DNA from 4 places in the Corynebacterium suranareeae genome. Region 1 is predicted to be linked to each of the others. Evidence: predicted binding sites of a transcription regulator. Region 1 holds the regulator's gene; each other region holds the start of a gene.
What was found. The regulator LexA, encoded in region 1, represses DNA repair genes until DNA is damaged. The targets are predictions, from matches to a motif close to CGAACANNTGTTCG.
Positions count from the first base shown of each region.

Region 2: a site for LexA is predicted at 4,509-4,522, ahead of N24_RS12720 (HNH endonuclease signature motif containing protein). Genes of this name have one in related genera too.
Region 3: a site for LexA is predicted at 2,288-2,301, ahead of N24_RS06230 (HNH endonuclease signature motif containing protein). Genes of this name have one in related genera too.
Region 4: a site for LexA is predicted at 5,087-5,100, ahead of N24_RS12940 (HNH endonuclease signature motif containing protein). Genes of this name have one in related genera too.

Region 1 covers NZ_AP017369.1:2,159,512-2,167,013, reverse strand. Annotated here, with positions in the region: gene N24_RS10130 (carbohydrate kinase family protein) at 1-671, opposite strand, end outside; gene N24_RS10125 (DeoR/GlpR family DNA-binding transcription regulator) at 668-1,447, opposite strand; gene lexA (transcriptional repressor LexA) at 1,752-2,513, opposite strand; gene N24_RS16640 (hypothetical protein) at 2,818-3,240, shown strand; gene nrdR (transcriptional regulator NrdR) at 3,340-3,792, shown strand; gene hrpA (ATP-dependent RNA helicase HrpA) at 3,841-7,502, opposite strand, start outside.
Region 2 covers NZ_AP017369.1:2,745,701-2,753,202, reverse strand. Annotated here, with positions in the region: gene N24_RS12740 (cystathionine gamma-synthase) at 1-287, shown strand, start outside; gene N24_RS12735 (TetR/AcrR family transcriptional regulator) at 291-1,031, opposite strand; gene N24_RS12730 (SDR family oxidoreductase) at 1,164-1,874, shown strand; gene N24_RS12725 (DedA family protein) at 1,887-2,600, opposite strand; gene N24_RS12720 (HNH endonuclease signature motif containing protein) at 2,809-4,452, opposite strand; gene N24_RS12715 (aspartate aminotransferase family protein) at 4,620-5,990, opposite strand; gene N24_RS12710 (FAD/NAD(P)-binding protein) at 6,038-7,502, opposite strand, start outside.
Region 3 covers NZ_AP017369.1:1,295,134-1,302,635, forward strand. Annotated here, with positions in the region: gene N24_RS06210 (hypothetical protein) at 1-68, shown strand, start outside; gene fdxA (ferredoxin) at 146-463, shown strand; gene dapC (succinyldiaminopimelate transaminase) at 472-1,575, shown strand; gene N24_RS06225 (GtrA family protein) at 1,644-2,210, shown strand; gene N24_RS06230 (HNH endonuclease signature motif containing protein) at 2,373-3,533, shown strand; gene dapD (2,3,4,5-tetrahydropyridine-2,6-dicarboxylate N-succinyltransferase) at 3,530-4,423, opposite strand; gene aroP (aromatic amino acid transport protein AroP) at 4,452-5,864, opposite strand; gene N24_RS06245 (DapH/DapD/GlmU-related protein) at 5,907-6,857, opposite strand; gene dapE (succinyl-diaminopimelate desuccinylase) at 6,899-7,502, shown strand, end outside.
Region 4 covers NZ_AP017369.1:2,787,864-2,795,365, forward strand. Annotated here, with positions in the region: gene uxaC (glucuronate isomerase) at 1-807, shown strand, start outside; gene N24_RS12925 (mannitol dehydrogenase family protein) at 804-2,156, shown strand; gene N24_RS12930 (cytidylate kinase family protein) at 2,246-4,351, shown strand; gene N24_RS12935 (gluconokinase) at 4,505-5,008, shown strand; gene N24_RS12940 (HNH endonuclease signature motif containing protein) at 5,172-6,332, shown strand; gene N24_RS12945 (isochorismatase family protein) at 6,401-6,961, shown strand; gene N24_RS12950 (DUF3618 domain-containing protein) at 6,963-7,238, opposite strand; gene bcp (thioredoxin-dependent thiol peroxidase) at 7,409-7,502, shown strand, end outside.

The DNA of each region.
Region 1 (7,502 bases):
ATCAACGCTCTTGCAGCCTCGACGGCAGGGGAGAGATCACCCTCAGCCCAAGGGGATCGCAATGCCTTAGCTTCCAATCCGGTAGCTTTTTCAATTTCTTCCGCCGCAACAATAAGTGCATCTGGTGATGTTGCAGCTAATTGGCGGATAACAGCACGCAACGCAGCCCCAGTAGCAGCAATAGCGACTTTGACGTGAGGATGATAAAGACGAAGAGATCTCACCACATCAACAAACCAGGCAGCCGGAGCAATGGAAGGAAGATTGCCGCCGAGCAAAACCCACGCAGCATCCTCAGCGCGGCGAACCACTAGATCCCGAAGGATTGCCAACTGAGAAACATCCAGCGGCATCGGTGAATCTTTAAATTTGGTTTCATTTCCATCCCCATCCCGCATGGTGATATGCATCGGGATAGGACCAGCCACGGGGATAATCTCATGCGGCAAACCAGCAAAAGTTACCAATCGCATATAGTGCGAAATCTCCGGAGCAGGGAACACCGCAAATGTTTCATTGCCACCATAAAACAATGTGGCGGCTACACCTGTGCCAAATCCACCAGCAACAGTAGAGACTTGCTTAATCTTATTTGCTTCGCCAATTTCGATTTCACCGTTGAGCTCATTAGTACTCAACAGGTATGGACTAGCCGTGACAGTAAGAATCATTCTGCAATCACAACTTCAATGTCACGATCACGCAACTGCTCAACAAAACTTGCAGGTGCACCGGAATCTGTCACCACTACGTCAATATCACTAATGGCACCAAAGCTCACGAGGTAGTCGGTGCCCATCTTTGTGGAGTCACACAACACCACAACATTATTTGCGTTGGTAATCATTGCTGACTTCATTGCTGCTTCTTGGGAATCAGCCGTAGACAACCCATGATCTAGAGTCAATGCATTGGTACCGATAAACACCACATCAGCACGCATCAACGCTAGAGTGCGCAATGCAGTATCACCAACAACTGCCTGCGTGATTGCTCGAACACTGCCGCCTAGTAGCTGAACATCGTCTAGTCCTGCATTGGCCAAATTCAATGCGATTGGTAAACAGTTAGTCACAATCGACCATTGCTTTGCACTGGGATGTTCTGAAATAAGATCTGCTAGAGCAGTGACAGTTGTACCGGCGTCAAGGAACAGTCCTCCATGCTCGGCTGGTAAGAACTGCATTGCTGCCTTTGCGATCGAATACTTCGCCGAAGATGCAGACCTGAAACGGGTATCCAAACTTAACTCTGTAGTTTGGAAGGATTGAGTGGCAACAGCTCCACCGTGTACGCGGTGGACAATTCCTTCGCGATCCAAGACCGCCAAATCGCGCCGGATGGTTTCAGCGGTGACATCGAAGCGGCCGGCTAATTCTGTGACATTTACACGTCCCTCTACTGCCGTCAATGACGCAATCTGACGACGGCGCTCCTCTGCGTACATGCCACTCCTTAAAGCAAAAAGCCTATTTACTAAATATGTCCGAATTTCTAACCTATTGTCTCACTGAACAACGCGCAAAAGCCTCATTTGGTTGCAAGTGGAGGTGTGAAATCGGTAAACAATCAAAAAATCGGGCAGGATTTTTTCAAAATCTGACGACAAAACTCCGAAAACCCACAGGTAAAGTCACTTTTTAGATTAAGAAAAACTTATTTGCCCGATTACCCCCGAATGTGGCTAAATAACAGAAATCCCGCCTCGTGATGTGAGAACACATCTCAAGGCGGGATGGCTAAAAGCTGATCTATAGCTTGCGCATCACGGAAACAACCTTGCCCATGATTTCTGCGTTTTCAGCAGGAATCGGCGCAAAAGTATCATTATGTGGCAACAGCCAGACACCAGAGGAATCCTTATGGAACTCCTTCACGGTAGCTTCACCGTCAATCATGGCCGCTACAAACTCGCCCTGCTCTGCTACTGGTTGAGAGCGAACAACAACCCAGTCACCGGTAAGGATGCCCGCATCTCGCATGGACTCACCGACTACTTGGAGCATGAACAGTTCACCATCTCCAACGATCTCGGCTGGAAGTGGGTAGTACTCTTCAATGTTTTGCTCAGCCATGATCGGGCTTCCGGCAGCAATCTTTCCAACGACTGGAATGAAGGCAGTCTGTCCCGACAACTCAGGATCTGGGGAAGTGCTTTGGTTTTGCTTGTTTTTGTTAGCAGCACTTGCTTTAGGGCCACGGCCTTCAGTTTCTGGAAGATGACGAACATCTACAGCACGTGGTTTATTGGGATCCCTGCGAAGAAATCCCTTCTTTTCCAACTCTTTAAGCTGGTAAGCAACAGACGATGTGGACTGGAGTCCTGCTGCATCACCGATTTCTCGAATGCTTGGTGGATAACCTCTTAGAACCACAGCATCTCGGATTACTTCTAAAATTCTGCGCTGCCTGTCAGATAGGCCAGCTGGGTCTGGTTTGCCATTTGGCAACGTCTTGGCAGTACGGCTACCACGACTGCCTCGCGCTCCTGCTGGCTTCTTTTCGATTGCCATCTCCCTTTTCCCTTTCTTTTGCACACCTGGGGTGACGCCTAAAACTTCGGCTACGTTCACCGCATTGCGATGAAGCTGAGCTATTCGAACCTTTGTCAGTTTCTCTAATTTCTAACCATACATGTTTTCCTGCGGAAATGGTACGAGTGTTCGACGATTTTCACCCAACTCTAGACAAATGTTCGAATGGGGTGCTATAAATCGAACATGGGAAATCACTCGAACATGTGAACGGTATGAGTGTTCGAAGGTGTCCTGGTCGAGCGTTATGATGTGGGCAAGAAAATACGGTTGGAGAGTTGAGATGACTATTTATGCTGCTAACGGGCTGGAATCGGGTGCACGACGTCAGGGGGTTGTGGTGCCATCTGCTGCGGTTTGGATGCAAGAAGTGCCGTCTGTAGAGCGAGTTAAGAAACGTCATGTTCGAACGATTGACTGTTCGAATAGTGATAGGTTCTGTCGCCCCGAAAGTCTTCGAATTCTGCCACATGGGCGGAAAAATTATCCAATATCACAGCAACATCTACGTGAGCACTTTACAGGTTCTACGCAGAACCATAATCCTCACGCGCGTTCGATTAAAGAATCACTAAAGCAATGGGCAGGTGGTGGGTTATTTGGGCTCGTAATTTTTGCAGGGATTGTGCTGTCCCAGTCAGGCGAGGAAGAAGCAACGCAGACTTTCTATGAAACACAAGTAGTCGGAGTCAGCCTGGACCGATAATCCAAAACGACGCGCTGCTGGCATAAACTAATGGACTAACCGCCAGTTCACTTCAAGGATTAAATGGAAATGCCTGAAGTGAAAGATGAGGAGCCATAAGTGTATTGCCCATTTTGCCAACATGATCATTCCAAAGTTATCGACTCACGTGTGATCGATGCTGGAAGCTCGATTCGTAGACGTCGAGAGTGCAGCGAATGCCAAGGGCGGTTTACCACGATCGAAAAAGCTGTGCTCCTGGTGGTTAAAAGGAATGGCGTTACAGAACCCTTTAGTAGGGAGAAAGTTGTCACTGGTGTTCGGCGAGCTTGCCAGGGGCGAGACGTATCAGATGATGCCCTTAAGCGGCTTGCGCAACAAGTGGAAGAAGCCGTACGTAGCAGCGGAAGCTCCCAAGTTCGAGCAAACGATATTGGACTAGCAATCCTTGACCCACTTAGAGAACTAGATGAAGTAGCGTATCTTCGCTTCGCATCTGTATATAAATCATTTGAAAGCGCAGATGATTTCGAAAAAGAGATCCGACTTATGCGTCGCAGAGGGAGAGACTAGCCAAGGTGCCGAACTTGGCTAGCTCACCGTCACCGTTGGGGTCAATTTTTACCGAAGCTTTGCAATCGCTTTTTGGATCCTTTGTGGTGACACAGGCCGGGGAGTTCCCAGACGCTGTGCAAACAGGCTCACCCTCAACTCTTGGATTTGCCAGGCAACATCTTTTGCTTCCTTCGTGTGTGCCCGCTGAGCGGGAAGCTTCTTAAGCTGCTTTTCTAGTTGCTCCTCAACGAAATTCACTTCATCTTGGCGGTCGGCGTCCCGATCAGGGTTTTGATTCATTTCTTCCAAACGGATCAAGAGGGCATGAAGGTAGCGTGGCAAGTGCTGCAACCGACTAATACCGTGAATGCTGATTGCTCGTTCCGGAAGAAGGAAATCTAACTGGGCAGTCATATCGTCGATTGCTGGCCCAGACCACGTTTCCAGTTCTGAAACTACCTGGGCATATTGGACGAGTGCTGGGGCAAGAGTAACCACAGTGCGTCGCACAACACCGGCAGTCTCCGGTTTAACCTTAGATAAAAGGACCTCGAACTCTTCAGGAGATCGAACAGCACCACCGTGGGCAAACATTAAATCCCGGATGGCTGCGACACGCGCATCGGAAACTAAACCATCTGCACCGCCATGAGGGTAGTTATCTACCGCAACACGCTGCTGGAGTGGCAACCCCTTGACCATTTGTTTGGTGGAAACCTCAATTTCACGCATTAACAGCGTCAACGTGGCGGTGATCATTGAGGCATCCGCCGCGGCCTTGGTAGGCATCACTTTCACCGACACACCAGTGGGGGAGACAACTAGTGCGGGGAATGCAGTGACAGACTGCCCATCAACTGTGGTTTCGATTTCTTCAGCAATGGTTCCTAATGAATCCGGGGTCCATTGAGCTGCTTCGTCCTGTTCAGATGCCTTAGCCACACTGGATACTGAGGATCGAATTTGATTAGCCCGACGCTTTTTAAGAGCCTCTAGATCACGATCCCTATCGATGATTTTTCCGCGACGATCAATAGCAGCATAAGAAATACGAAGGTGATCAGGAAGTTTTTCCGGATGAAAATCTGAAGCGTTGATCCCTTGGCCACCTAAAGAATGCAGAGCATCAGCAAGTTGGGTGGTTAGTGGTGTCATATATGGGCGAAGCAACGGTAGGGCGCGCTCGGCGAAATCTGGGGCGGGAACGACGGTGCGTCGCAAAGCTTTAGGCATTGAGCGAATAAGCTCTGTCACTAGATCAAGCCTGAGCCCTGGAACTAGCCAGTCGAACCCTTCCGTGTCTAGACCGCCGAGCACCGGAATCGGAACAAGAACTGTTACGCCATCTTCTGGGTGACCAGGCTCGAAATGGTAACTGAGATCAAAAACTAAGCTTCCCTTGATCCATTTATCCGGGAAGGCTTCCTCACTGACCGCATCTGCGTCCTTATTGACCAGATTCTCTGGATCGAAATCCAGTAAGTCTGGGGTATTGTGGGAGGTTTTCTTCCACCAGGAATCAAAGTTGCGGGAGGTGGTGGCATTAGCTGGAAGTTTGGCGTCGTAGAAGTCAAACAAGGTGTCTTCATCAACAACGATGCCGCGTCGACGTGCTTTGGCTTCAAGCTCACCAATAGCTTCAAGCTTTGCCACATTGTCATGGTAAAACCGGTGGTGCGTGGACCAGTCACCTTCAATAAGGGCATGGCGAATAAACATGTCACGAGCAGCTACCGGATCAACCGTGTGATAAGGAACCACCTTGTCAGCAACGATTGTTACGCCGTACAGGGTTGATTTGCGGTGCACCATTCCAGCACCGCGCTTGGCCGACCAGTATGGTTCAGAATATTGGTGCTTCAGTAAAGCACCCGCGACTTTTTCTACCCACTCTGGCTCAATCTTGGCAACATCCCTGGCCCACAACTGGGACGTTTCAACTAATTGACCAGCCATAACGAACTGTGGTGGCTTCTTAGTTAGGGCGGAACCTGGGAAAATAAGGAACTTGGTGCCGCGGGCGCCAGAAAACTCCTTACTTTCACCATCACGTGAACCGATTTGGGAGAGCAAACCGGTAAGGAGTGATTGGTGGATAATATCGGGGCTCGCGGTGCCTGCAACTTGTTCTTTTTTAGCCCAACCCAGCTGTTGCCCGATTTGTTCTAACTGCCGAACCAAATCCCACCACTCGCGGATGCGCATGTAGTGGAGAAATTCCTTCTTCATCTGTTTGCGGAATGCATTACCGCTGCTTTGATCACGTTGATCTGCGATGTATTCCCAAAGCTTGAGGAAACTTAAGAAATCAGAATTCGGATCTTTAAACCTGGCGTGTGCTTGGTCAGCTTGAGCCTGGAACTCTAAAGGACGTTCGCGAACATCTTGGATTGTTAAAGCTGCCACAATCACCATGACTGAATGCAGACATCCTAGGGTGTTGGCCTCAACAAGCATGCGGGCCATGCGTGGATCCACAGGAATATTTGCTAGATCCTTGCCAATCTGGGTCAGCTGTGGTGAGCCATCAGCTTGAGCTCCATCTGTTAATGCTCCCAGTTCATGGAGCAACAAGATGCCATCTCTAATGGAGCGCTGTTCGGGTGCTTGGACGAAGGGGAAGTCATTGATATCGCCTAAGCGCAACGATGCCATGCGCAAAATCACGCTGGCTAGGTTGGTGCGAAGAATTTCGGGATCGGTGAACTCGGGACGTGAGTTGAAATCGTCTTCTGAATAAAGGCGGATTGCAATACCGTCGGCGACACGTCCACACCTACCAGAGCGCTGGTTGGCGCTGGCTTGAGAGATTGCCTCGATGGGCAAACGCTGAACCTTGGTGCGTACCGAATACCGGGAGATACGTGCTGTACCAGTATCCACCACATAGTGGATGCCAGGAACCGTCAGGGATGTTTCTGCAATATTTGTGGACAATACAATGCGACGACCAGAATGTGGGCTGAATACTCGGTGCTGTTCCTGGTTGGAAAGCCTGCCAAACAGGGGAGTGACCTCCACACCTTTCCATCGGCGGGCTTCAATCGCTTCCATCGCGTCACGGATATCGCGTTCACCGGCGAAGAAACATAGGATATCGCCGTCACCTTCGGCCATGAGCTCTTCCAAAGCTGAGCACAAACCATCGAGTGGATCGGTGTCGATGATTTTGTCGCCATCTAAAACCTCTAGCGGGCGATAGCGAATCTCCACGGGAAATGTTCGTCCCGAAACCTCGATGATGGGCGCTGGTTGTCCAGAAGCATCAGCAAAATGCTCGGCGAAACGTTCAGGATCGATGGTTGCTGAAGTGATGATGACTTTAAGATCAGGACGCTTGGGTAACAATTGACGCAAATATCCCAAAATGAAGTCAATGTTGAGTGATCGTTCGTGAGCCTCATCAATGATGATGGTGTCATAAGCATTGAGGAACCGATCGCGCTGCATCTCTGCGAGCAAAATGCCATCGGTCATTAACTTAACCGACGTGCGTGGCGATACGCGATCATCAAAACGAATGGCATAACCAACTGATTCACCGATGTCTTGCCCCAACTCATCAGCAATGCGCTCAGCGACGGTACGAGCTGCTAATCGACGAGGCTGCGTGTGGCCAATCAGCCCACGTCGGCCACGGCCAAGTTCCAAACAGATCTTTGGGATCTGCGTAGTTTTACCAGAACCAGTTTCACCAGCAATAATAACTACTTGGTTATCACGGATAG
Region 2 (7,502 bases), 590 kb from region 1:
ACGAAGTTGCAGCGAAGCAGATGAAGCGCTTTGGTGGCATGATTTCGGTGCGTTTTGCTGGCGGCGAAGAAGCAGCTAAGAAGTTCTGTACCTCCACCAAGTTGATCTGTTTGGCTGAATCCCTTGGCGGTGTGGAATCTCTACTCGAGCACCCTGCCACCATGACCCACCAGTCAGCTGCGGGATCTCAGCTTGAAGTCCCACGTGACTTGGTGCGTATCTCCATTGGTATTGAAGATATAGAAGATCTGCTCGCAGATGTCGAGCAGGCTCTCAATAATCTTTAGCAATTATTTGGCGGCAAGCAGCTTTTCAATATAAGCAATGCGTGCCTCCACCATGTGGTTGAAGAGTTCGTCAGAAGTTTTGACGGACTCTTCAGCTGCTTTACGGGTCAGTGGGGCTTCTACCTCTGGGTTTTGCTCTAGCCAAAGCTCTGGGACTGGGTGGAAGACGCTAGCTTTGTCTTCTTCGTCGCGGTTGTCAAAGTTGTAGTCAGAGGTTAGGGCGAAGCTGAAGACATCGGCCATCATCATTTCGCCGATGATGGTTGCTTCCTTGATGCTCAAACCGATGTCGGTCAAAAACTTCAGGGACTTTTCTGAGCCAGCGATGCGCAGCGGGGAAGTGCCTTGAGAGGTGATTTGTTCATCGAGCGCGACCAGGAGTACTCGTGGGGTTTTCCGGAATTGGTCGCGCAAGGAGCCCCACAACGTATGGATCGAATCTCGCCAATTACCGGCATCGAGATCAGGTACCTGGACATCGTTGATGATGCGCACCCATACTCGGTCGATGATTTCTTGACGATTCAATACGTGGTTATACAGCGCGCGGGGGGTTACTCCCATATCCCGGGCAAGGCGGTTCATGGTTACAGCACCGAATCCTTCGCGGCCCGCAATTTGGAGGGTGCGTTCCACAATGGATTCGACGGACAGGATTCTTTGGGTGGGGCGACCTGGCCTACGACCGGTTGATTTAGAGGATAGATTAGGCGTTGTGGCTGGTTTCATATTTTCACTAGGCATGTTAATTGAGATTACGCTTTTTTATGCAATACAACCAGCGTTTTCAGTGAAATACTAGACATGTCAACTAAAACCCTTATTCAAAATATCTATTATGGGTTTTACATTGAAAATTCATACGAAAGGTTGAGGATGAAAAACAGGATTGCAGTGGTTACTGGAGCGACCGGAGGCATGGGAATTGAGATCGTCAAAGACCTCGTGCGCGATCATATTGTCTACGCAGTGGGACGAAATCCGGAGCACCTAGCCACACTGGCGGAGATCGACGGAGTAGAAGCGGTGGAGTCTGACATCGTGACGGATGTGTTGGAGAAGGGAGGCGTCGACAAGCTAAAAAACCTTGACCGCGTGGATACGCTGGTGCATGCTGCGGCGGTGGCCCGTGATACGACCGTGGAGGCGGGCAGTGTGGCTGAGTGGCACGCGCACCTGGACCTCAACGTCATCGTCCCAGCCGAGCTGAGCCGCCAACTTCTGCCCGCACTTCGCGCGGCATCTGGCTGCGTGATTTACATTAACTCCGGCGCCGGCAACGGCCCCCACCCCGGCAACACCATTTATGCGGCCAGCAAACACGCACTGCGCGGGCTTGCCGACGCCTTCCGCAAAGAAGAAGCCAACAACGGCATCCGAGTCAGCACCGTGAGCCCCGGCCCCACCGACACCCCCATGCTGCGAGGACTTATGGATTCGCAAGGAACTGACTTCCGACCTGAGATCTACATTGAGCCAAAAGAAATCGCCAACGCAATCAGATTTGTGATTGACGCTGGCGAAACAACTCAGATCACCAACGTGGACGTGCGACCACGGATCGAGCTGGCGGACCGAAAAGACTAAGAACCTAAAAGATTAATTCTTAGGGGCCGCGACAGTTTCAGACGGTTCAGAAGCTGCGGACTGCTTGCGGCCATCAGCCAGCTTGCGGGCCATGCCGACCAAACCAGGAACGATCGAAACAAAGACAATCAGCAAGAAGATCAGATCAATGTTGTTCCGAACAAAGTCGAACTGGCCCAGCGCTGCACCCAACGCAACCACACCGGAACCCCACAAAATACCACCGATGATGTTGTAGATGATGAACGTGCGGTAACGCATACCCGCCATGCCAGCGACCAGCGGCGCGTAGGTGCGCACGATCGGCACGAAACGGCACAAAATAATGGTCACGGGGCCGTGCTTTTCAAAGAACTCCTCAGTTTGCTTGAGGTATTCCTGCTTGAAAATCCGACCATCAGGACGATTGACCAGCCTCGGGTGGAATTTATGACCAATCCAGTAGCCGACCTGATCACCCAGAATCGCAGCGATTGGGCATAGAACCAACACCAGCCACAGCGGGGCAAAAGGGTCAGCCTGATTAGCCAGCAGGCCACCAGTAAAGAGCAGGGAGTCGCCGGGGAGCAGCGGGAAGAGTAGACCTGATTCGATAAAGACAATGGCGAGCATTGCCGGCAGGATGAAGCCACCGAATGGGCCGGAGCCGGAAAGAAGCTCCATGGGGTCTAGCCAGGCTGGGCCGAGCGCAACCTGGGAGACGGAGTCCGCGAGAGTAAAAACCATGGTCGACAGAATACTCTTGATCGGCTGAATTTCTACATGGCAAAGTGTGACTTTTAGAAAAATAGGGGTTTATTCAGGGTCGGAGCCACATGAGGGGCTTGCTTGTCGACGTCTGGGTTGTTGGTGGCTGGGGTCTGGTGCCTTGGGCTGTGGGCAGGGGTGTGTGCCCGGTACCAGGCACACTACAGCGGCTGGTAACAGGCACAGGCTAAAACAGGGTATCGACAGCAGGACTAGACACATCTTCCGGTGGTCCTGGTGGATCAGGCGGGTTCGGCGGTGGTTGGTGGTGTGGTGGTTGGTGGTGTGGTGGTTGGCCGTGGTGTTTACGTCTCGCCCACGCACCACCTGAACTATCTGATGCAGCAGAGCGGTTACACACCGGACCTGAACCATCCGCAGGATAATGCGCTGCCCGACCTGTATCAGGATCGCGGTCCATATAGCCTTTCCCATTGACCCCACTGCGTGAATCATCAATACGGGGATGATGGTTATAACACTGCTGGGTTAAGTTCACCAGGTTGGTCAACCCACCTTTAACCCACGGGTCAAGATGATGAACCTCGCACTCTAACTGCGGGCGATCACAATGCGGGGCACTACACACTAACTCTGAGGCGAACAACGCAATTCGCTGCATGAGATTCGCTGAGCGTTGCATCCGGTTAACATTCAACGCTTGCCCGGTTGGTCCATCAAGCAGCACAGCGAAGTCGTATTTCGCAGCGATCAGATTCATGATCTCTGCCAGATTCAACGAGTACCCGGTGTTGGTGGGGTACAGCTTGTTCAGTGGGCTGCTACCACCATTACTGTTGGTGGGGTCGGTGGTGTTGATGTCGTTGATGTCATCGGTGGTCATGGAGATGATGATGCTGGCTGTGCCACCGCGTGCTGGGGTGACAATGCCTTGGTTGTAGATCTCCATGATGTGGTGCAGTGCGTCAGCATGGCGTTGTCCACGGCTGCGGGTATCATCTGCGGGTGGGGTATCGACCAGGTTGCCGCGTTTGGTTAAGGGTGCGGTGTTCGCTGCGATTAGTGCTGCGGTGGTAGCAGGGATCAGGCCGCTGATGCGGACCATGTTGTTGGCATCGGGTTTACTAAATGCCAGGTAGCGTTTGCTCATCGCGGTGATGGGATCGGGGTGGGCGTTATTAGCTGTGCGTATTTGGTTGCGTAGCCAGGTGCGTAGGTCTTCTGGGGTGCGCCAGATGGCGTGGGTGAGTGCTTGGTGGCGCAGTTGGTCGTAGCTGGGTGTGGTGTTTGGGTTGAGGTGGGTGAGTTCTTCGGTGATGATGGCGTGTTTTTCCGCGCTGATCTGCGACTTGCCACGTGACGTACCTGAGCCACCTGAGCCGCCATCGGGCTGGTCATTGCCATCAGTGTCATTGCCTGTACCGGTGTTCCCTGGGTTGGGTTCTGGGTCGGGGTCATCACCACCGGAATCCCCGGAATCACCTGAATCACCCGAGTCGCCGTTGTCTCCTGAGCTGCTTTCACTGCCACCGTTGTCACTGCTGGTTTTTCCTGTGGTGGGGTAGAGGGTGTGGGCGAGGGTGATGCGGTGGTGGGCGCCTTTTTTTGATAGGCCGAAGGTGGTGGTGAGGTAGTCGATGAGGTGGGTAGAGCCGATGGTGTGGGCGGCGTTGGTGCGTTCTGCTAGTGCTGTGGTTTGGGCGGCGATGGTGGCGTGGTGGTTGATGGCGTGTTCGAGTGTTACAAGGTCTGGCTCGAGGGGTGTGTAGTGCTCGAGGGTGACACCGTCAGCGTCTAGTAGTGCTGCCAGGTGATTATCGATGGCGTGTAGTGCGGTGGTGATTGCGTTGACGTGGGTGCTGATGCTCATGGTGTCCCCCTTCTTTCCCTGTGGGTCCCCGTTTTGTTGTTATCACCTACCCTACCCGCCCATGTGTTCGAATGCAAGGGTGATATGCAAACACTTGTTCAAACACTGGAAACCGCCCAAAAAGCACCTGTCCTTCACATCAAAGACAGGTGCTTCCAGCAAAAAACTTAGAACAATGCTCCCGCTAAGGTTCGATCGATAGCTTTAGCTGCGGCTTCAACAGCATCTAGGAGCGCAGTCAATTCTTCTTCTGTTGTGGTCAGCGGTGGTGCAATGTGGAAGCGGTTACCGGAAATCATTGGCCACACACCGTGTTCCTTAAATGCAGCAGCACCAGCGGCCACAGTGTCTGCATCGGCGTCGAATTCTACTGCCCAGAAGAATCCGATACCGCGAACATCAGCAACTACACCAAGACTATTTGTCAGTTCGCGCAGGCGAGGCTCAATTACTTCAGAGCCAAGTCTTGCTACTCGAGGAATGACTTCACCTTCTGCGTAAATCTCCAACGCGGCTTTGGCAGGAGCAACGGCGAGTGGATGGCCAGAGTAGGTTAGTCCGCCAGAGTAGGCCTGGGATCCGAAGGTGTCGCGGATGCCCTTGGTCATGATCACGCCACCAAGTGGGGCGTAACCTGCGTTAACACCTTTGGCGAAGGTAATCATGTCTGGTTGGAAATCTTCACCGGCGTGTTCGTAGGCAAAGAGCTTTCCGGTGCGGCCAAATCCAACCATGACTTCGTCGGCGATAAACAAGATGCCATGTTTGTCGCACAAGTCGCGTACACCGTTGAGGTAGCCTGCTGGTGGCACGATAATTCCAGAGGATCCAACGACGGGTTCCAGCACGATCGCTGCGATCATGCCAGCACCTTCAAACGCGATGACATCTTCTAGGTGCTTAAGTGCACGCTCGCATTCTTCTACTTCCGAGGTGGCGAAGAATGCTGAGTGGTGCAGGAATGGGGCCCAGAAGTGGTAGATATCTGGGTCGGTGGTGGGGTTGCCTAGGCGGCGGTGTTCGCCGGTGAGCATCATGGCGGATCCGGTTGCGCCGTGGTAGCTGCGGTATGCGGAAAGTACTTTGTTGCGTCCGGTGTGTAGGCGCGCCATGCGGATGGAATGCTCGATGGCGTCGGCACCACCGTTGGTGAAGAATACGTGGGAGAAATCGCCACGCGTCATCTCAATAATCTGAGCTGCTACTTCAGAGCGCACATCGTTGCCGAAAGCCGGGTTGATGTTGGTTAATCGTGCTGCTTGACGCTGGATTGCTTCAACGAGACGTGGATTGTTGTGGCCTAAGTTAGCTGAGACAAGTTGGGATCCCATATCGACAAACGCATTGCCATCGAAGTCATAGAGCGTGGATCCTTCGGCTGCCGCCCAGACTTTGGGGTTGATTTTGTCTTGCGCGGACCAGGAGTGGAAAACGTGTGCTCGGTCTTGATCGTATGCCCGTTTTTCTTCTTCCTTAGCCTGCGCAGAGCCAAATTCAACGAAATCGCCATCAATATTGGTATAGCCGGTTAGTGCCAAATCAATTCACTCCAAAAATATAAAAAAGATTATTTCCTCGCCTCACCCTAGATCAACCCGATCTGCTTTAGCACGTGAACGGCTGTTTTGTCCGTTTCTTGCAGCATGAGTGGGTTGGTTCCAGGCATGGGGGAAATGGTGGTATCAGGCAGTTGTCCATACGTGGGGATACCAATCAGATGGACGCGTGGATCAAGATTTCCATTGGGGTGAACCAGCAGGCGGGTGGCGGGATCAACTTCAGGGGAGCCGGTGGGCGCTGCTGTGCCGTCGATGGAATAGTCGTTGAATGGTCGCACCCGATCTGCGTCTTCTAGTGAGAGTGCCAGCGGGTCGGCGCTGCGACGTACGTCGGGGTTGTGCATCCAGGCGTCGACAAGCACTCGTGCCTGAAGCGGCGTATCGCCGGTGGTGGGCGAGATGATTTGCCATTTCCCGTCGCTAACGCTGAGCCGGGGGCGGGCGCCGGCGAAGTGAGCGAGGCCGGCGTCGACAAGCGCTAGAAGTTCGCGGGTGCGGAAAAGCGGTGGTCCGGAGCCGACCATTTGGCCGATCGCCATGACGGCAGCGAAGCGGTTGCGGCGCGATTCGAAGGTGAGGCGGCCTTCCGCGCCCAGGATGGAGCTGGGTTTGCGCGACGCTGAAATGGACCAGAGTGCCGATTTGAGCGGGCTGTCCCACGCCGCGACGGCATGGCGAATATCGCGCGCCATGCCGTCTGCGATGCGCGCGGTCAGTGCCTCGACGCTTTCATTAATTCCCGCAAGCGGAAATTCCCAATCATGCAGGTTAAAGACGTCATCAGTGTGCGCAGCGAGTGCTTTAGGAAGCTTATCGACGTCCACCTCATCAATTACTTCCACAATTTTATCCAGACTCGTGCGAATCGATTCTGGGCTAACGCGGTTGAGGGTTTCGTAATAGGCTTCGTAGGCGTCGCGAGCAACTGCTGGCCACACCTCAGTATCGTAGTTGATGGATGCGACACCGCGATTTTGTGCAGTAATTGCCGAGATCACAGCCTTAAGACGCGCTAGTTTCGCGCCAGGGGGCAGTGATTTGTAATCAGATTTGGGCAGGTAAGGGTAGCCGCGTCCGGAGGAAATCACAAAGTGCGGTTCTTGACCGGAAGCCTCATAGCGCAGACCTGATCGCGTGGTGGGATCCTCGTGGAAAATGCCCCCGCGATTAATTGTGGTCAGCGCCATGATGTCAAAAAAGCCCATGCCTAAACCACGCACAAGTACCTGCTCACCAGCAGGAATAAGGCTGGCATCTTGTTCCACCGGGTTTCCAGGCTTCACCCAGGCCAGATCAGGGTGCTCTTCTAAAGCTGCGAGGATGGATTGTTCCTCAGCGTTAAAAGCAGGAGTTTGCCAACCGACCGCCAACACCGTGGAATCGGCAGAAATCATTTCTGAATTATCTAAGGTAATAACATCGCGGTCGCCGTCTTCACGAATACCAATCGCACGCGCATGGTGCTGTTCCACCTGAACCCAGTCAGGCAAC
Region 3 (7,502 bases), 860 kb from region 1:
TTCGCACAGTACTGCTACTTTTTGCTGGTTTTTCCGGCGGAATTTGGCCTGCGGTTAGGGGGAAGTAGCATAATAGGCCTACAGCTTCACCATTTTGACCCCATATTTATTAGCCTCTCAAGTTCTCAGGAGTAAACGAAAACCCATGACCTACACAATCGCACAGCCCTGCGTTGACGTTATGGATCGTGCCTGCGTTGAAGAATGCCCGGTTGACTGCATCTACGAGGGTAAGCGCTCGCTGTACATCCACCCGGATGAGTGCGTGGACTGTGGTGCATGTGAGCCTGCTTGCCCAGTTGAGGCAATCTTCTACGAAGACGATGTTCCAGACGAGTGGATCGATTACAACGATGCCAACGCTGCATTTTTCGACGATCTGGGCTCTCCAGGTGGTGCAGCAAAGCTTGGTCCACAAGATTTTGATCACCCATTGATCGCTGCGTTGCCTCCTCAGGCATAATCGAACGCATGACCTCTCGTACCCCGCTTGTTTCTGTTCTTCCTGATTTTCCGTGGGATTCGCTCGCCGGCGCAAAAGCTAAGGCCGCGTCGCACCCGGATGGAATTGTTAATCTTTCTGTTGGAACACCGGTTGATCCGGTCGCGCCCAGCATTCAGATAGCGCTCGCAGAAGCAGCGGGGTTTTCGGGTTACCCACAAACCATCGGCACCCCGGAACTCCGCGCAGCCATTAAGGGCGCGCTTGAGCGGCGCTACAACATGACAAAGCTTGTCGACGCCTCCCTCCTCCCCGTCGTGGGCACCAAGGAAGCCATCGCGCTGCTGCCTTTCGCATTGGGCATTTCCGGAACCGTGGTTATCCCCGAAGTTGCCTACCCAACGTACGAGGTAGCAGTGGTGGCTGCAGGGTGCACTGCGATGCGCTCGGATTCATTGTTCAAGCTTGGCCCGCAGATCCCAGCGATGATGTTTATCAATTCACCATCGAACCCCACTGGCAAAGTATTGGGCATTCCGCACTTGCGCAAGGTGGTGAAGTGGGCTCAGGAAAACAACGTGATCCTAGCTGCTGATGAATGCTACCTGGGTCTTGGTTGGGACGATGAAAACCCACCAATTTCCATTCTGGACCCACGTGTATGCGATGGTGACCACACCAATTTGATCGCGATTCATTCGCTGTCTAAAACCTCAAACCTTGCTTCCTACCGTGCGGGCTACCTTGTGGGTGATCCAGCTTTAATTGGTGAGCTCACCGAAGTGCGAAAGAACCTCGGCTTGATGGTTCCATACCCAATCCAGCAGGCCATGATCGCGGCTTTAAACGATGATGACCAAGAAGCCGGACAGAAGCTTATTTACGCGAAACGGCGCGCCAAGCTGATGCGTGGTCTGCTGGAATCAGGTTTCCGTGTGGACAATTCTGAAGCTGGACTTTACCTCTGGGCAACCCGCGATGAGCCTTGCCGTGATACCGTAGATTGGTTCGCTGAGCGGGGAATTTTGGTAGCACCAGGAGACTTCTACGGTCCTCGTGGCACCCAACACGTGCGTGTTGCCATGACTGAGACCGATGAACGTATCGATGCCTTTGTTTCTCGCCTGGGCTAAACACGACTAAGCTTATTTTGTTTAATTTTGTTCGTTGTTGAACTTTGTCCGTTGTTGAAAGAGGCCATTTGAATTCCAAGCAAAAAACCTGGGGTAGTCGATTTTTGAGGGCTTCCAGGCAGTTCATCAAGTTTGGAATCGTTGGTGGCTCTGGAACGCTGGTTAACCTGGCGGTAGCGGCGTTGTCTAAGAAGATAGCTGGATGGACCGTTGGCATTCATGAAAGCGATGCTTTTATGAACTTGCTTGGCTCCTCATTCCACATCCGTTGGTATCACGTGTTCATGACCATTGCGTTCCTTGTGGCTAACACGTGGAACTACCAGCTCAACCGCATGTGGACCTTCAAGACAGCAACGATCGTGTCCTGGTGGAAAGGTTTTTTCCCCTTCCTTGCAACTGGTCTTGTGGCGTTTATAGCTAGCCAGGTTGTGGCTACACTGCTAATGAATGAAACATCACCAATTGCCTTGTCGTCGGAGCTCTTTGATGATTCAACAGGCTTCCGTACTAAGTTCTATTGGGCGTTGGTGATTTCCATCTTTGTCTCCATGCCAGTGAACTTCATTGTGAATAAGTACTGGACCTTCAAGAAGCCGAAAACAAGAGTGGTTCTGGAATCTGATCCGGTTTAGTCCAAAAGACCCATATTAGAACAAGGATTTGCGTCCAATTCAGTGTTCTAATATGGGTTTTCTTCAAATCTAACAATCGAATAAAGGTTCGAATAAAAAGGTTGTAGGTGTCCACCCCATAAGGCACCATGGCAGTAGAACACATGACATCCAGGGGGAATCATGATCCAAGAAATCTACTTCAGCCACAACAACCCACACGACCCATACGCCCACTACACCACCGACATCAACCGCGACACCCACCAACTCTGGGTCACACTCACCACCGACTCAGACAACATGGACGCAGACTCCTTTATCACCGAAGTCATCCGCATCACCGGCTTCTCCCGCCACGAAGTCAACAACGGCCTCAACGCTATGGCCGCCATGACCAACCTCCCACACTTGCGTGCTATCCAAGAACGCTACTTCTTCCTCAGCATCCGCTACCTTTCCTCCATCATGGTCGCCGTCGCCAAAGCAGACCCTGCCCTATGGGAAGAACTCGACCTACGCATCACCGACGCTTTAACCCCAGTCACCAACGGCGAAGTGATGATCCAATCCTCCACCCTGGCAAAACGTATCGCCACCTGGATCAAAGAACTCGACCCAGAAAGCACCAACACCACCCCACAGACCGAGGACTACGTCAAAGTCACCACCACCGATGACGCCACCTATGTCCGCATCAAAATCAGCGGCCATGACCGCCACCTACTCAATGACTTACTGAACAAGCTTGCCGAACAGGAGATGGACCTACCTGAAGCATTCATGGCGTTTATCACCAGCCAAATGGACGTGAAGATCACTAAGTATCTCTATAGCCCTCATCATCATCCTGAGCAGCTGTGGTCACCTGATGATGGTGATATTGATCCTAAGGCCTATGCTCATGCGACCTTGGTGTGCACCAAGGATCTGGATGAGGTGGCAGAGCGTACGGAGAAGTCCTACACCCCGAGTGAGAAGATGAAAGCCCTAATCAGGGCGAGGGATGGGCATTGCCGCTTCCCAGGGTGCTGTGTCCCTGCGAGTAAGTGCCAAGTCGACCACATCATCCCGTGGGACCAGGGCGGCCCCACAGCAGAGTGGAACCTGCAGTTGTTGTGCCAGCGGCATCACAATATGAAAACCGATCACCGCTATGAGGCTGAGGCTAATGGGATGGCGGAGATTAAGTGGATCGGGCCGATGGATGTCCCAGCGATCACCAGACCTGCGGGACCTTTGGTGAAGCAGATGCCGAGAGGGATCTGGGGTCAGTTGCTGCGTGATCGTATGCAGGCTCGGTTTGAACGCCTCCGCGACCACGCACTCAACAAAGAAGACTAGTTGGCGTGCAACTCAGAGTTAAGCTCAATCACCTTGGAGTTGGGCACTGCTACAACTTGACCACTAACTGAGTCACGCCTGAAAACAAGACCGTTTGAGCCAGCGAGGGAGGAGGCTTTCACGAGGGAGCCGTCGATAAGCACTTTCGTGCCTGCAGTGATGTAGAGGCCGGCCTCGATGATACAATCGTCGCCCAGCGGAATGCCGCAGCCGGAGTTGGCGCCGAGCAGGCAGCGCTTGCCTAGTGAAATAACATGCTGCCCGCCACCGGATAGGGTACCCATGATGGATGCGCCGCCACCGACGTCGGTGCCATCATCGACGGTGACACCTGCGGAGATACGGCCTTCGACCATGGAAGCGCCCAGCGTGCCAGCGTTGAAGTTCACGAAACCCTCGTGCATAACGGTGGTGCCTTCTGACAAGTACGCTCCAAGTCGGACGCGGTCTGCATCACCGATGCGCACACCCGAGGGAACCACGTAATCCACCATGCGTGGAAACTTGTCGACGCTATAAACCGTCACTTGGCCCCGGCGTGCCAGGCGGGCGCGGGTCAGCGCGAAACCTTCGACCGCGCATGGGCCGAAGTTAGTCCACACAACGTTGTTCAAAAGTCCAAAAATTCCGTCAAGGTTGATGGTGTGAGGGCGGAAAACTCGGTGGGAGAGAAGGTGCAGGCGCAGCCAAGCATCATAAGCATCGGCAGGAGCAGCTTCGGTGTCGATCGTTGTTGTCACGATCTTGCGGGTGACGTTTCGGTCTTCGTCAACGCCTTCAAGAGCTTTAAGCGCATCCTGATTGGTGGTCCCGATTTTTGGGTACCACACGTCCAGGACGTCGCCAGTAGAGGTCAGTGTTGCAATTCCGGTTGCGGAAGCAGTAGTCATGACCTACAGAATAATTTCTATCGCACGATCAGTTCAAGTCGGATGGTGTGCGGCCACCACGTAGTGGACTATTTACTGTGGCAAAAGACAACAGCACTAAGAATCCATAAACAATAGCAACGGAGTAAACCTGGTTGCGTGAACCTGCATCGCCGAGCATGAGGATCACCAGCCCAGCCAGCAGCACCAAGGTCAGGATTCCGAGCCAAGGGTGAGCCCACATCCGCACAGTAGAAATTTCACCGTTTTCTTGGATTTCTTTGCGGAGTTTCAACTGGGATAACGCGATCATTGCCCAAACAACAAGCAGGCAGCCACCTACGGCATTGAGAAGGAAATCAAGCAACCCAGCTGGATTCCAGTACTGCAAACCTACGGATACGAATGCGAAAAACATGGAAAGCAGCACAGCATTGGTGGGGACATTGCTGGTGCTGAGTTTTCCAAAGATTCGTGGGGCATCTTGTCGATTAGACATGGAAAACACTAGACGTGAGGTTGCATAAATTTGGGCGTTGAAAGCAGAAAGCAACGCGAGAACGATAATTGCTTCCATAAAACCAACGACGCCAGGGATATTCGCCATGGACAAAATTTGAGTAAATGGTGAATCTGCAGCTGTGTCTGCACCAGTGATGCTCTCGAAAGGCATAAGGAAAGTAATCACCAAAACAGAGCCCAAATAGAACACTGAGATTCGCCAAATAACTGCGCGGACAGCAAGGGAAATAGCTTCGCGAGGTTTATCTGATTCTGCGGCAGCAATGGTGACAATTTCAATACCGCCGAATGCAAAAGCCACCGCGAGCAAAGCAGCGGCAACTCCCGAAAGTCCATTTGGCATGAAACCATGATCACCGATGAAGTTAGAAGTTCCGACAAAAGTAGTGCCTGGCAGCAATCCAAAAATTAATGCGATGCCAATGATAAGAAACGCGATGATCACCGCAACTTTGATGAACGCAAACCAGTATTCAAACTCACCAAAGCCACGCACAGCTGCAAGGTTGACGACAGCGAAAAATACAACACAAACCAACGAAGGAATCCAGGGGTCAACACCAAACCACGCACCCATGATGGCAGCTGCACCGGTCATCTCTGCGCCCATCACCATGATGAGCATGAACCAATACAGCCAACCCAGGGAGAATCCAGCCCAGTGGCCAAAGGCGTCTTCGCCGTAACGTGAAAATGATCCTGAAGCGGGACGTGCAGCAGCCATCTCGCCGAGCATCTGCATGACAAGCACAACGATCGCGCCGGCGATGATGTATGCCACGAGCACGGCTGGGCCTGCCGCGCGGATACCCACGCCAGTGCCGAGGAACAAACCGGCACCGATTGCGGAGCCAAGTCCCATCATTGTGAGGTGGCGGGTCCGAAGTCCGGTTCCCAGCCCTTCATTAGATGTGGATGAAGTAGTTTTGGTGGAAGCCATTCTTCAACCGTAAACCCACATGCTACTAGTTATGAAAACAGGTTAGGGTTTTTGGCGTGCAACTGGCTCGTGGTATCCCGTTTCGCGCTTAATCGACCAATTGGACTGGCCTTCGATTGAATTAACGGTTCGGTATTCTTTTGCGTCGGCAAACCAAATGGGGGTATCGGAATCTAGCACAATGTTGTTTCCGATTTCGCAGTTATCACCGAGACTGACGCCGATGATTCCTGAGCTCACTCCGAAGTGGCAGTTTTTGCCAATGGTCAATTGCAGGCGCCTACGCTTCTCATCCCTCGGTGACATGATGGTGGAGGACAATCCAATTTCAGAACCTTCACCGATGACGACTCCAGAACTTAAGCGCCCTTCAATTTTGGCAGCACCTATTGTGCCGGAGTTAAACGATACAAAACCTTCACGAAGCACTGATGTGCCAGGAGCAAGATACGCTCCGAGACGCACACGCTTTGCTTCGGAAATGCGTACACCAGGAGGAACAACATAGTCGACCATGCGTGGAAGTCGGTCTACGCAATACACGTGGATTAATCCTCGGGAGCGCAAAGCTCCGCGGACCCATTCAAAGTTTTCTGGCAGACACGGACCCTTGTTTGTCCATACAACATTGGACAGCAGCTCTAGGGCATTTTGCATATGCATTTCATGCGGCCGAACTAATCGGTGAGAGAGCAAATGTAAACGCAGGTAAACATCGTGAGCGTCGACTGGTGGTTGGGCAAGATCTGGAATGATGGTGCGAACCGCAACTTGCTCGACCAGTCGATCTTGATCGAGTTTGACTAATTGCAGCATTCGCGGTGTGAGCTCATTCGCACCAAGCCGCGTGGTGCCTACCGCGAGTGGGTATCGCTCGGCCCATTGCTGAGGGTTGAAAATCTGAGGTTCTGGATACCACGTATCCAGGACTGTTCCATCCATAGCGATGTTTGCAATGCCAATTGCTTGGGCTCCACGAACATTTTCACTCAATTTTCTCGACCGCTTCCCTAAAGATTTGTAGGCTTATTCCCGTGGATTTTCATTCGACCTTTGAACCTAACCTTGAAGAACCTAAGCTAGATCTTCTCGGCGATCCGATTACTCTGACGCAACGTTTGGTAGATATACCGAGTCCGTCGGGTCAGGAAAAGCAGATTGCAGATGCGATTGAAGGTGCACTTAGATCTCTAAATCTACCTGGTGTAGAAGTCTTCCGCTTCAATAACAATGTTCTTGCGCGCACCAACAAAGGTATGTCATCCCGAGTGATGCTTGCAGGTCACATCGATACAGTGCCCATTGCAGATAACCTTCCGAGCCGAACGGAAAATGGCATCATGTATGGCTGTGGCACGGTGGATATGAAGTCCGGTTTGGCTGTGTATCTGCATACTTTTGCCACGCTGGCTTCCAGTCCGGAACTTAAGCATGATCTTACGATGATTGCGTATGAGTGCGAGGAAGTTGCCGATCACCTCAACGGTTTAGGCCATATTCGCACTGCACACCCCGAGTGGCTTGAGGCTGATTTGGCCTTGCTCGGCGAGCCCACCGGTGGCTGGATTGAGGCTGGTTGCCAGGGCAATTTACGCATTAAGGTCACAGCTCATGGGGTGCGTGCGCATTCAGCGAGAA
Region 4 (7,502 bases), 630 kb from region 1:
ATGTACAACGCTGGCTGGGCTGAAAAAACCACCAAGCTTATCGACGTAGCAGGTGACGGCAAATCCGGCTGGGAGGGCTACCTCCAGGCGATGCGCAACCGCCGCCAGTACTTCATCGAGCACGGTGCAACCTCCGCAGACCACGGCCTGCACGATACCGACACCACCCCACTTAGCCACGAAGACGCACAAAAGATCCTGGACAAGGGACTAGCAGGAACCGCAACCTTGGCGGAAATGCGTGCTTTCGAAGCAAACACCACCTACCGTTTCGCAGAAATGTGCCAGGACGATGGTTTGGTCATGACCATCCACCCAGGTGTGTACCGCAACCACTCTGCTTCTGCGCAAAAGAAATTCGGTGCTGATATCGGAGCAGACATTCCATTCCAGATGGAATTTACCAACGGTCTGCGCCCACTGCTGAGTGATTTCGGTGAAAATAAAGACTTCCACTTTGTCATGTTCACCATCGATGAGTCCGTGTACTCACGCGAAGTCGCCCCACTAGCTGGCTACTACCCCGCTGCGTATGTTGGTGCACCTTGGTGGTTCATCGATGAGATTGATGCGATGAACCGCTTCCGCGCTGCCACCACAGGCACCACCGGTTTCTCCCGTTACTCCGGCTTCATTGACGATACCCGCGCATACTGCTCGATCCCTGCACGCCACAACACCTCCCGCCGAGTAGAAGCAAACTACCTGGCACGACTGGTAGCAGAGCACCGCCTCACGGAAAGCCGCGCAGCTGAAATCATTGTGGACCTAATCGATGCTTCCCCAAGGAGGGTTTTCAAACTATGAGCACACCACTAAACCGCAAAAACGCATCCTGCCCAGACGCCCCTCCAGTTCGTCTCGTTCACCTAGGTCTTGGTGCTTTCCACCGCGCACACCAGGTGTGGTACACCCAAAAAGCTGATCCAGACTGGGGTTATGCTTCCTTTACTGGCCGCAGCGCCCGGATGTCTGATGCGTTAACTCCGCAGGATGGTTTGTACACGTTGGTCACCCGCTCTGGCGAAGGCGATTCACCTGAGTTGATCTCCTCTCTCGTTGAGGCACAGCCTGCCGCAAATGTGGAACGCCTCGTTGAGCTGATGGCTGATCCACAGGTCGCAGTGGTTACCTTGACCATCACCGAGGCTGGCTACCACTTGGCTGCAGATGGATCCTTAGATGAGGCTAATGAGGATGTTGCAGCGGATTTGAAAGCGCTTGCCGGAGATTCACTAGAGCTGAAGACCGCCGCTGGCAAATTGGTTAAGGGCCTAGCAGCACGAAAAGCTGCTGAAGCTGGCGGAATAGCGATCATGAGCTGCGATAACATTGCAGACAACGGTGCGTTGACTGCTGGATCTGTATTGGGGCTTGCCTCCAAGGTGTCTGAAGATTTGGCTGGGTGGATCGAGGAAAACGTCACGTTCCCTTCCACCTCCATTGACCGCATCACCCCAGCTACAGAAGATTCTTTGATCGCAGACGTCGAGAAGCAAACCGGTTTCCACGACAATGCCCCTGCGGTTACTGAACCTTTCGCTTCATGGATCATCGAAGGCGAATTCCCAGCTGGACGTCCTAATTGGGAGAACGCTGGCGTGGAGTTCGTCTCTGACATCGAGCAGTTTGAGCGCCGTAAGCTGTGGCTTCTCAACGGCTCCCACTCCCTCATGGCTTATCTTGGTCAGCTGCGCGGGCATGCAACCGTTGCAGATGCAATCAATGATTCTGTTGTGCGTTCCCATGTGGAAGCGCTGTGGGATGAGGCAGCAAACCACCTCACCGCCGAAGGCCTTAATGTTCCTGGCTACCGCCAAAGTCTGATCGAGCGTTTCGAAAACCCTCGCATCGTGCACAACTTGGCGCAGATCGCCATCGATGGAGCCACGAAGCAGCGCATGCGCGCCGTCCCAATCCTCAAGGCCGAACTCGCAGCCGGCCGCCCCGGAAATGGTGCCGCGCTGTCGATTGCAGCGTGGATCGCCTACGTCCTAGGCACCGAGGAAGTCCGCGACACCCGCGCGTCCGAAATCAACGAGGCAAAATTGCTTGACGACGCCCCCCTCGCTCTTCTAAACCTTCTCGATTCCGAGCTCGCTTCGAACGATGACGTGGCAACCCACATCACCAACCTCGTTGCGGAACTCTCTTAAATCGCTACACCTTATTTTTAACGTGCCACCTGCCGGCCAATTGAATTCTCCGGGACTTGGCACAACCATCTAAAAACTTGGAGATTCACGTGACTACCCCAGTCAAGGAGCGAACGGCAGGTGGTACCCTGCCCAACCACCGCGTACTCACCTATGCGTTTGGCGATATAGCCAACAACCTCATGTTCAGCATGACCTCGATGTTCATCATGGTGTACATGACAGACATCGTTGGTATTTCAGCGGCAGTAGCCGGCACGATCTACGGTGTAACAAAGATCTGGGCAGGTGCAGCTGACCTAATCGCTGGACAAACAGTGGACCGTTTCCAAACCAAGTGGGGACGCCTGCGACCATGGATCTTGTTCGGTTCCACCCCACTGGCCATTGTGTTTGTGCTGCTGTTTAGTACTCCGGCAGGTTTAAGCGGTGCCGCTGCCATCGCCTGGATTTTCCTGCTTGATGCCCTATTCCAGCTGGCATATTCCTTTGTCAACATTCCATACGGTTCTTTGTCAGCATCTATGACCCAAGATCCTGTGGATCGTTCAAAGCTGTCTGGCGCACGTTCCATCACTTCATCACTGGCTAGCGTGTTGCTGTCTGCCGTCGTGGCACCACAGTTCGCAGATACTGCTGCAGATAATATGCGGTTGAAATTCACCATCACTTGTTTGGTGCTCGGTGTCATTGCAGTGTGTTTGTACCTGATTTGTTTTGCCAACTCCCGTGAGGTTGTTCCTCGCCCCGAAGGCAAGATTTCCTTCAAATCCACCTTCAAGATGATTGGCCAAAACCGCCCACTGATCATCTTGTGTGCCAGCACGTTCTTCCTGCTCAGCGCGATGTTTACCAACAACGCTGTGGCGATGTACTACACCCGCGATGTTCTGGGCAATGCTTCATGGTTTACCTGGTTGATGGGTGCACAAACTGTCGGCTCAATTTTGGTGGCGACACTTATTCCTTCCATCACGGTGCGCATTGGCAAGCGCAATGGCTTTATGATGGCTGCTTGTTTTGTCATCGTCGGTTACCTGTTGATGTTCATTATCCCTTCAGGCCAGCTCCTTCCAGCAGTGGTGACCTGGTTCTTGCTGGGTATCGGTATCGGTTGCACCAACGCACTGATCTTCTCCATGGAAGCCGACACCGTGGATTACGGTGAATGGAATTCAAGCATCCGTGCAGAGGGTGGCACATACTCCGTGGTGTCCTTCATCCGTAAGTGTGGCCAAGGTATTGGTGGTTGGATCGGCGGTGCTGTGATCGCAGCGTTCGGTTACACCTCCATGGCTGGTGGCGCGCAAAGTGTTGAAGCAGTGCAAGGTATCCGTATCGCAACCGGTGCAATCCCTGCAGGTTTTGCCATCGTCGCGTTGATCATCATCATTGCTTACCGGCTTGATGCTGGCAGGCACGCCGAAATCATCGACGACCTCAACGAACGCCGTATGCAAAATGCCGTTGCTGGCCGCCACGGAGTAACCTCCGATCAGGTTCAAATCGCCGAAATTGGCGATGGCCGCAACACCATAATCCGCCCCATTCATGAGGATCACCCACCAATCATCACTGTGTTTGGACAGCGTGGTTCAGGTGCATCAGATATCGCACCAATGATTGCCAAGCGACTGGGCGTTACGTATATCAATCAAGTATTTAGCTCAGACACTCTCGCGCAGGTAGATAAGAAGGCGCTGATCTCTGACAGCAGTTTCAACCGTTGGCTACGCACGGTCTCCTACGGTTCTACCCAAGATGCAGATATGGCTGCAGCGTCCAACCTGGCGGCGAACTCCGCGCTGGCAAGAAAGAACACCGCAGAAGTACTTGAAGCTGTCGCTGATGGTGGCGTGATGCTGGGCCGAAATGGCGCCCTAGTCTTAGGGCCGGTCGTTGGAACCCTGCACGTTAAATTCATTGCGCCTTTGAACAAGCGCATTGAACGCGTCATGTACAAAACTGGGCTCTCTGAATCCGCTGCCGCTGAGCAGTGCGCGTTGGAAGACCGACTGCGTCAAGAGATGTCCTACGCGCTGTATCAGTGGAATCCTAGCCGTGATGAGGACTATGACCTCGTGATCAATACCGGGTCAATGACCTACGAGCAGATCGTTGATTTAGTCGCTGAGACCTACGCCCGGAAGTATCCGCTCCAGGCCAGAATCATTCCAAACGACAAGAATGTTTAATCCCTAAAGTCCCCGTGATGTGATCATTTACACCACGGGGACTGTGCTTTAGATCTTACAAAATCACCCACAAAAGGTTATGATAGTACCAATAAGTTTTGTGGTGATTTCCTGCACCGTGCAGTCGAGATACCACCAGAGAAAGGATCAGACATGTCAGCAGCCGAAGGCCTGCACATTGTCGTCATGGGCGTTTCCGGTTGCGGCAAATCCTCAGTAGGCGAAGCCCTTGCCGCAGAGCTTGGAATCGAATACAAAGACGGCGACGAGCTTCACCCCCAGGAAAACATCGACAAAATGGCCTCCGGCCAAGCGCTTGACGACGACGACCGCGCATGGTGGCTAGTCCAGGTTGGCAAGTGGCTCCGCGACCGACCCAATGGCGTCATTGCGTGTTCCGCACTCAAGCGCTCCTACCGCGACCTACTGCGCACCAAGTGCCCAGGCACCATTTTTGTCCATCTCCACGGCGACTACGATCTCCTTCTTTCCCGAATGAAGGCGCGCGAAGATCACTTCATGCCATCCACCTTGCTGGATTCCCAATTTGCCACTCTCGAACCATTGGAAAGCGATGAAGATGGCAAAGTCTTCGACGTTGTCCACAGCATCGAAGAGCTAGCTGCAGCATCAGCTGAATGGATCCGCAACAAGTAAAACCCTAAAGCCCATATTAGAACAGGGATTTGCGTCCAATTCAGTGTTCTAATATGGTTTTTCTTCAAATCTAACAATCGAATAACTGTTCGAACAAAAAGGTTGTAGGTGTCCACCCCATAAGGCACCATGGCAGTAGAACACATGACATCCAGGGGGAATCATGATCCAAGAAATCTACTTCAGCCACAACAACCCACACGACCCATACGCCCACTACACCACCGACATCAACCGCGACACCCACCAACTCTGGGTCACACTCACCACCGACTCAGACAACATGGACGCAGACTCCTTTATCACCGAAGTCATCCGCATCACCGGCTTCTCCCGCCACGAAGTCAACAACGGCCTTAACGCTATGGCCGCCATGACCAACCTCCCACACTTGCGTGCTATCCAAGAACGCTACTTCTTCCTCAGCATCCGCTACCTTTCCTCCATCATGGTCGCCGTCGCCAAAGCAGACCCTACCCTATGGGAAGAACTCGACCTACGCATCACCGACGCTTTAACCCCAGTCACCAACGGCGAAGTCATGATCCAATCCTCCACACTGGCAAAACGTATTGCCACCTGGATCAAAGAACTCGACCCAGACCACGCCAACACCACCCCACAGACTGAGGACTACGTCAAAGTCACCACCACCGATGACGCCACCTATGTCCGCATCAAAATCAGCGGCCATGACCGCCACCTACTCAATGACTTACTGAACAAGCTTGCCGAGCAAGACGTGGATCTGCCTGAAGCATTCATGGCGTTTATCACCAGCCAAACGGACGTGAAGATCACCAAGTATCTCTATAGCCCTCATCATCATCCTGAGCAGCTGTGGTCCCCAGATGACGGTGATATTGATCCTGAGGCCTATGCTCATGCGACCTTGGTGTGCACTAAGGATCTGGATGAGGTGGCAGAGCGCACGGAGAAGTCCTACACCCCGAGTGAGAAGATGAAAGCCCTAATCAGGGCGAGGGATGGGCATTGCCGCTTCCCAGGGTGCTGTGTACCAGCCAGTAAGTGCCAAGTCGACCACATCATCCCGTGGGATCAAGGTGGCCCCACAGCAGAGTGGAACCTGCAGTTGTTGTGCCAGCGGCATCACAATATGAAAACCGATCACCGCTATGAAGCTGAGGCTAATGGGATGGCCGAGATTAAGTGGATCGGGCCGATGGATGTCCCAGCGATCACCAGACCTGCGGGACCTTTGGTGAAAGAGATGCCGAGAGGGATCTGGGGCCAGTTGCTGCGTGATCGTATGCAGGCAAGGTTTGAACGCCTCCGCGACCACGCACTCAACAAAGAAGACTAGAGGCCCGGGATTGTCCAAAGCTAGACTTTAGGGAGCAACATGCACTCATTCCACGAAAGGGTCCCAACATGGCACGCGCTCTGATTCTGGTTGATGTTCAAAAAGATTTCTGCCCTGGTGGCAGCCTAGCCACAGAACGAGGCGATGAAGTAGCCGGAAAAATCGGTGCGTACCAGCTCTCTCACGGGGCTGAATACGATGTCGTCGTGGTTACCCAAGATTGGCACATCGACCCAGGTGAGCACTTCTCTGAAACCCCGGACTTTAAAAACTCCTGGCCGATTCACTGCGTTGCAGATTCCGCTGGCGCAGCGATGCATGAGCGCATCCACACTGACAGCATCGATGAATACTTCCGCAAAGGCCACTACACCGCTGCCTATTCCGGATTTGAAGGCACTGCGGCGGGAGAAGAACTACTTCTAGGTCCGTGGTTGAAAAACAAAGATGTGACAGACCTAGATATCGTAGGTATTGCAACGGATCATTGCGTACGCGCCACTGCCCTGGATGCTTTGAAAGAAGGTTTCAAGGTACGCATTCTTACATCGATGTGCTCGGCAGTGGACTTTAATGCCGGGGACCGCGCGTTAGAAGAACTACATGAGGCTGGGGCGGTCCTGGTTTAACCTAGCGCTCGGAAAGCAGGCGCTGGATTTCCTTCAGATCGTTGGCCTTTTTGCGGCCGCGCACAATGCTGAAAACAACTGCGCCGACAACTACTGCAGCTACTCCCAGAAGTACCTTTTGGACATTAGGTTCCTGAAGCTTTTCGGTTGCCTGGTTCTTAGCATCATCGACCAAGTTGGCTGGCTTGCTGCGGTCCGCTAGCTCGTCGAGGGTGGAAGCCAACTGACGGCGGGTGCGCTCAATATCGCGCTGGATGTCTTCAATGTTGCGTGCCACTGGGCTACTCCTGATTGGTGTATCTGTGATCATCTAAAAATTAACGCGTCATGAAAACCCGTTACTGGGAGTCCATATTACTGAACACTTGCCCGCAAGGTGCACCAGTCCCCAAAATCACCCTATATGCAAGGTATCTACATCCTAAGCCACCGGCTATTGTTGAATACATGACTGAAGCGAAACGCCTTGACGTTGGAGATACCCCACCCGCATTTTCCCTACCGAATGATTCGGGTTCGACCACCTCACTTAGTGATTTCG